DNA from 2 places in the Ciceribacter sp. L1K23 genome. Region 1 is predicted to be linked to the other one. Evidence: predicted binding sites of a transcription regulator. Region 1 holds the regulator's gene; the other holds the start of a gene.
The links. Region 1 encodes LexA, which represses DNA repair genes until DNA is damaged. Its sites were predicted from a motif close to TGTTCNNNNTGTGTTCNG; they were not measured.
Positions count from the first base shown of each region.

Region 2: a site for LexA is predicted at 1,388-1,405, ahead of J5J10_RS04655 (putative DNA modification/repair radical SAM protein). Genes of this name have one in related genera too.

Region 1 is NZ_JAGRRC010000001.1:1,730,540-1,733,954, forward strand. Features, by position in the region: gene kdsA (3-deoxy-8-phosphooctulonate synthase) at 1-135, opposite strand, end outside; gene J5J10_RS08100 (VOC family protein) at 132-1,010, opposite strand; gene J5J10_RS08105 (DUF1003 domain-containing protein) at 1,081-1,620, opposite strand; gene lexA (transcriptional repressor LexA) at 1,783-2,499, shown strand; gene J5J10_RS08115 (ComEC/Rec2 family competence protein) at 2,480-3,415, opposite strand, start outside.
Region 2 is NZ_JAGRRC010000001.1:1,003,208-1,006,622, reverse strand. Features, by position in the region: gene J5J10_RS04660 (UdgX family uracil-DNA binding protein) at 1-149, opposite strand, end outside; gene J5J10_RS04655 (putative DNA modification/repair radical SAM protein) at 149-1,384, opposite strand; gene J5J10_RS04650 (MFS transporter) at 1,615-3,165, shown strand; gene greA (transcription elongation factor GreA) at 3,329-3,415, shown strand, end outside.

The DNA of each region.
Region 1 (3,415 bases):
GGCGATCATAAAGGCATGGTCGCGACTTTCCATCTGGCACGGACCGGCGATCAGCGAGAAGCGCGCCGTATTGGAAAAGGAAACCTTGACGGCACCTTCGCCGACGGTGACGACGGAATTTGTCTCAATGCTCATGCCTGTTCCTCAAAGATGTAGGTTACGCCCTGACCCGGTGCCGGCGGGACCGATAGCCTGCCGCCCTGGCGCGAGAAGGCCACCCCATTAGCAACAAGCCGACGCTCTGTCACGCCAAGATCATGGCAAGCGAAAACAACCGCCCGCCCCCGCAGTCCGCGTTCCGCGCTTTGCGCCTCCAGCCCGAAATAGGCGCGCGCGCCCTCCGGCGTCATGACCTCCACCTTCGTGCCGCCGGCGACGAGGTCGATTCCAAAGGAATTGGCGCCGATCTCGCGGCTGTCGAAGGCCGCCTCGAAGATATATTGGAAGTCGGACGGGTTCTCCTCGACGACCACGACGCTCCTGATGCCGGAGACGCCGTTCTCATGGGTTGTCAGGCTGCCGCGATCGGCGGGCAGAGGATTGATCCGTTGGCAGTTGAACAGGAAGAAATCCGGCGCGCGCAGATCGGCGGCGAAGGTCAGCCGGAAGCTCGCGGTGGCGTCCCTCCCGTCCGGCATCCGCACCGGTCGCGAGAACTCGAGGATGGCACCCGCCGATAGCCCCGCCTCCCGGTAACGGGCGTCATCGGACGCCGCATCGTCGGACGTGATCGCAATTCCCGAAAGGCCCTCGCCGCAGCGGAAGCGGAAGGCCTGGTCGCGGGCGACGAACACATTGCCGGCCCTTGCCGCGGCTTCGCACTCCTCCCGGCTCGCGATGCCGAGCGGCTCCAGATAGGTGCCGTCAGCAAGGAAGACGCAGGCGTTTTCCGTTCCGAACGGATGTCGCGCATCGGCGGCGACGGTGAAGCCCAGAGCGGCGTGCCTTGCCCGCGCCGCCTCGATCGAGATGACGGGCAGTACCAGATGGTCGATCGTGCGTGCCGTCATGTCCTGTCTCCTTCCCATTCCCGTCCGCTCATCCCGATCTGACAGAGCGAGCCTTCATATCGCACCCGCCCTACCGCGTTTCGAGCCGCGCGGAAAGCTTTGTCACCTCATCCATCAGCAGGTCGATCTGCTTTCGCGCATCGCGCAGTTCGACCAGCACCTCGATATCGATCTTGTCGTGCAGCGCCAGCACCTCGATCTCCGCCTTCAGATTGACCTCGTAGTCGCGTGCCGCCATGTAACGGTCACGCTCGGCCTGGCGGTTCTGGCTCATCATGATGATCGGTGCTTGGATCGCGGCCAGCATCGAGAGCAAGAGGTTGAGGAAGATGAACGGATAGGGGTCCGGCGCGTCCTTCGTCAGGAAAATCGTGTTCGCCAGCGCCCAGATCACCAGAAATGCGATGAAGGCGAAGATGAAGCTCCAGGAGCCGCCGACCCTGGCAATACCGTCCGCGAGCCTTTGGCCCAGCGTCGCCGTCGCGAGAAAATCCTCATGGGCATCGGCGGACACGATCCGGCGCTCCCGTGCCTTCTTCAAAACACGCCGTTCGACGGCGCTCAACTGCTCCGCCGTCTTGCCCAGCAGCTTCTGACCGATCTCGACCATCCGATGTCCTTCCTTGCGCGGGATGATGCCGCCTCATCAGAAAGCCGTTCCGGAGGCAGTCAACAATGGTATTTCATCACTGTTCACGGAAATTTAGGCACTTGCGGAACACATATGGAACATATAGTGTCCGTTCTGTATTTGTTTCACCGGGATTCGCCGATGCTGACGCGCAAACAACAGGAACTTCTGCTCTTCATTCACGAGCGAATGAAGGAGTCCGGCGTGCCGCCGTCCTTCGACGAGATGAAGGATGCGCTGGATCTTGCTTCCAAGTCGGGCATTCACCGTCTGATCACGGCGCTCGAGGAGCGCGGCTTCATCCGCCGTCTGCCCAACCGGGCCCGGGCGCTGGAGGTCATCAAGCTTCCGGAAGCCTATTCGCCGCCGCAGGCCCGTCGGGGCTTCGAGCCGGCGGTGATCGAGGGCAGCCTCGGCAAGAAGCCGGCGGTCCCGGCCGCGCCCGCCAAGGAGCCGGTCGCCGACAACGGCAACTCGATCTCGGTACCGGTCATGGGCCGCATCGCAGCCGGCGTGCCGATCTCGGCGATCCAGAACAACACGCACGATATCTCGGTGCCTGCCGATATGATCGGCGGCGGCGAGCACTATGCGCTGGAGGTCAAGGGCGATTCGATGATCGAGGCCGGCATTCTCGACGGCGATACGGTCATCATCCGCAACGGCACGACCGCCAATCCCGGCGACATCATCGTGGCGCTGGTCGATGACGAGGAAGCGACGCTCAAGCGCTTCCGCCGCCGCGGCGCCTCGATTGCACTCGAAGCGGCCAATCCGGCCTACGAGACACGCATCTTCCCGCCTGACAGGGTCAAGATCCAGGGCAGGCTCGTCGGCCTCATTCGCCGCTACCACTGATCCTCGCGATCACCTCGTCGACCGGCGTCGTGACGTAATCGTCGCCACGCCAGTCGTATCGTCTGTGCATGTTCCAGGGACGCGGCGATCCGGAGATGGCCGAACGGATCCGAAGTCCCTTTTCACCCTCGGGCCAGAGTTCCAGCGATCCGGTGAGGCGCAGGTCATCGGCGGAAATCAGTCGCGCGCCCGAGCGACAGGTGCGGAACGGCAGGCGCCTCGGTGTTACCACGAGATCGGCGCGGTCGCAGGCAAGGCCGACGAGAGATGTTTCCTCCACAGTTGCGACAACAAGCTGCGGCGTCAATCGCGTCAGGCAGAAGATCCGGCCGAGGCAGATGAACCGGTCCGCGGGAATGTCGGCGGCGATGCTGTCCATGGCCGCGCGCGTCCGGTCGATCAGGTCCTGCGGTACCGCGCCACCGGCCGCCCTCGCCTCCCGAAAAGCATCTGCCAGCGCCGCTGCGTCCTGTTTCGACGGCTTCAGATGCGTATGCCGCTGGAGCGCCTCCTGCCATTGCGAAAAGACGAAGTCGGGCGGACGAGCACGGTTGGTGGCGATGCCGCCCTCGCCCGTCAGCCCGACCAGCCCGCCATCCTCGGAGACCAGAAGGGCGCCGGCCGGCGGACGCGGGAGGACGACCACGGCGGCAAGCGTCGCGAGAATGATCACCGAGCCGGCGTGACGCAGCCAGGTCCGCATCAGGGTCAGAACGACGAAGCCGGCGGTGAAGCATGGCAGGAACCACGCCGGCAGCCGCTCGATGCCGCCATCGCCACCCCAGGAGGCCACCTCCCTGGCGAGCGCTATGGTGATCTCCAGACCGAAGCCCAAGAGTTTCAAGGGGATGTAGTCGAGCCCGAAAGGCATCAGGATCATCGCAATCAGCGCCATCGGCATCACGAGGAAGGAGAC
Region 2 (3,415 bases), 730 kb from region 1:
CTACTCGCGCTTGCGAACAGCCCGCCGTCCGTTCTGTCCGCGCACAGCCAGGAGACCTTGTCTGGTTCGACCTCCCCCATCAGCAGGGCCCTGGCGGCGTCACGCCATTCCGCAAAATCACCCCTGCCCCTGAGAACGACCTCCTGCATCAGAACAACGCAAGCTGTTCTGGCGGCGGCGCGAAAAGCCCGCGAAGATCGCTCCGATCGGCAAGCCGCATCGGCGTCCAGCTCTCCGCGACAATGAACGGGCGCACCTTCTTCAGCGACACCCCGAGACGTTTCAGGTCATCAAGCCGCAAGCGCCGGAAGCGGCGCGCCGCCAGAATACTTGCCACCGTCTTCGTGCCGAAGCCAGGCACCCGCAGCAGCATCTCCTTCTCCGCCCGGTTGACGTCGACCGGAAAGCGGTCCCGGTGCGAGAGCGCCCAGGACAGTTTCGGATCGAGGTCGAGATCAAGCATGCCGTCAGGTCGCGCGGACGTGATCTCGCCGATGTCGAAGCCGTAAAACCGATAGAGCCAGTCCGCCTGGTAGAGCCTGTGCTCCCGGATCAGCGGCGGCTTGACCAATGGCAGCTTGCTCGAGGCATCCGGGATCGGACTGAAGGCCGAATAGTAGACGCGTTTCAGATGGTAGCTGCCGTAGAGCCGCGCACTCGTGCCGAGAATGGTGGCATCGCTTGCCCCATCGGCACCGACGATCATCTGTGTACTCTGCCCCGCAGGCGCGAACACGCGCCGGCGTTTGGTCTTCAGCGTCGGCTCCGCCATGTCCTCGATCTTCAGCCGCAACGCGCCCATCGACCTGCGAATACCGGCCGGCTGTTTTTGCGGCGCGTAATCGGTAATTCCCTTGTCTGTCGGCAGTTCGATGTTGATCGACAGCCGGTCGGCATAAAGCCCCGCCTCCTCGATCAGCGCCTGCGATGCCTCAGGAATGGTCTTCAGGTGGATGTAGCCGCGGAAGTTATGCGTCGTCCGAAGCTCCCGCGCCACACGCACCAACTCCTCCATCGTGTGATCGGAAGAGCGGATAATGCCGGAGGACAGAAACAGCCCCTCGATATAATTGCGTCGGTAGAATTCCAACGTCAGCCAGATCACTTCGTCGGTCGTGAAACGCGCCCGCGCGACATTGCTGGAGGAACGGTTGATGCAATAGGCGCAGTCGTAGATGCAGAAATTGGTGAGCAGGATCTTCAAGAGCGAAATGCATCGTCCATCCGGCGCGTAGGCATGGCAGATACCGGAGCCCTCCGTCGAACCGAGCCCTCCGGATGCGGAGGAGTTGCGTTTTACCGTGCCGCTGGACGCACACGATGCATCATATTTCGCCGCGTCCGAAAGGATCGCGAGCCGTTCTTTCAGCGTCTTTACAACCATGTATGTTCACTATATGTTCCATTTCTAAAAGTCAAACATCGAAAGGTTGTGTTGTGATGGCTCTCGCCCGCTGTACGCCGCCGGGATCCGTGTCTGCTGACATCGTCTGTCACCATTGGCCTCTAGGAGACTTTTGATCGCTGTCGCCGTCGCGGGGATTCAATCAAAATTTCATATTTGTCCATTCACGCGCCGCGAGGCACTCTCCACGCCTCATCAAGGATTGCGCCATGCAGATCAGCAACGCCCGAGCAGCGACACCAGCCGGAAAGCGCGAATGGACCGGGCTTTTCATCCTGTCCATCGCCTGTCTCGTCTATTCCATGGACCTGTCGGTTCTGTTCCTTGCGATCCCGGCGATCACCGCCGACCTCGACCCATCGGCCGCCGAACTACTGTGGATCAACGACATCTACGGCTTCATGGTCGCAGGCTTCCTGGTCACCATGGGCACCCTCGGCGATCGCATCGGTCGACGCAAGATCCTGATGATCGGCGCCGTCGGCTTCGGCCTTGCCTCGCTGCTTGCCGCCTTCTCGTCGACCGCGCAGATGCTCATTATTTCGCGCGCGCTTCTCGGGATCGCCGGCGCAACGATCGCGCCCTCGACGCTGTCGCTGATCGTCAATCTGTTTTCGGTCGAAACCGAGCGTAACCGCGCCATCGGCATATGGGGCACGGCGTTTGCGCTCGGCGGCCTGGTCGGACCACTCATCGGCGGCGTGCTGCTGGAATTCTTCCACTGGGGTTCCGTCTTTATCATCAACGTACCGATCATGCTGGGCCTCGTCTTGACCGCGCCGTTCCTGCTGCCGGAATTCCGCAGCGACGACACCGCGAAGCTCGACCTACCCAGCGTCGGCCTTTCCATGGCAACCGTCCTGCCAGTCATCTATGGGCTGAAGCACATCGCCACCGACGGCTTTCAGGTCATTCACCTCGCACCCATTGCCGCCGGCATGCTGCTCGGCATCATCTTCATACGGAGGCAGAAAAAGCTCGAAAACCCGCTGATCGATCTATCGCTGTTCGCGATCCCGTCGTTCACGGCATCGCTTTTGGTAAACCTCTTCGGCGTGTTCTTCGTCTTCGGCATCTTCCTGTTCCAGAACCAGTTCCTGCAGCTGGTGATCGGCCTCTCTCCGCTGGACGCCGCAATCTGGTCGGCTGCGCCGGGCCTCGTCTTCACCATCATGTCGCTACAGGCCTGGCGCATTACAAACCGTCTCGGTTCCGTCAGGACGGTGCTCATCGGCCTCGTCGTCAACGCTTTGGGCGCAGCCGTCATGGCAGTCGCCGCCTATCAGCAAAACCTCTACCTCGTGCTGTTTGCGAGCATGATCATCGGTCTCGGCTTCGTGCCCGTGGTCTTGACCACGACCGGCCTGATCGTCGGCTCCGCCCCGCCCGAACGGGCCGGTGCAGCCTCGGCGATTTCCGAGACAGGCGCGGAATTCGGAGGCGCCATGGGTGTGGCTCTGCTCGGCAGCCTCGGCACCGTGATCTATCGCTTGACCATGCAGCCGGTCGATTTCGGTGAGGTGCCGCCCGCGCTTGCGGAAGGCGGACGCTCGACACTCGCCAGCGCGCTTGAGACGGCAAAGACGTTCGGACTGACCAACGCCGCATGGCTGGAAGCGGCAAGGCACGCCTTCTCCGCCGGTTTTGCGGTTTCCTGCGCCGTGGCGACCGTCACCCTGCTTCTCCTCGCGCTGCTTGCCCGGCGCGTCTACGCCAGCGGAGCACCCCTCAATCCACAGGCAGTGCACGGACATGGCTGAACGGACATGAGCGTGTGTGACAAAAAATCTGGCAATTGCCGCGCACGTTCTGCTATAGTTTGAGTAAGGTTGATTTGAAACATGGTTCCGTAGCTTCGCTCCGGAGCCTGTTTTTCTTTTGTGTCTGCGGCAAAGTGGACAGGATAATGCAAAGGAAAAGGACATGGTAGAAAAGGTACCCATGACGCAGGGCGGCTTCACCAAGCTGCAGGAGGAACTGCGTTGGCGGCAACAGGAGGAGCGTCCGCGG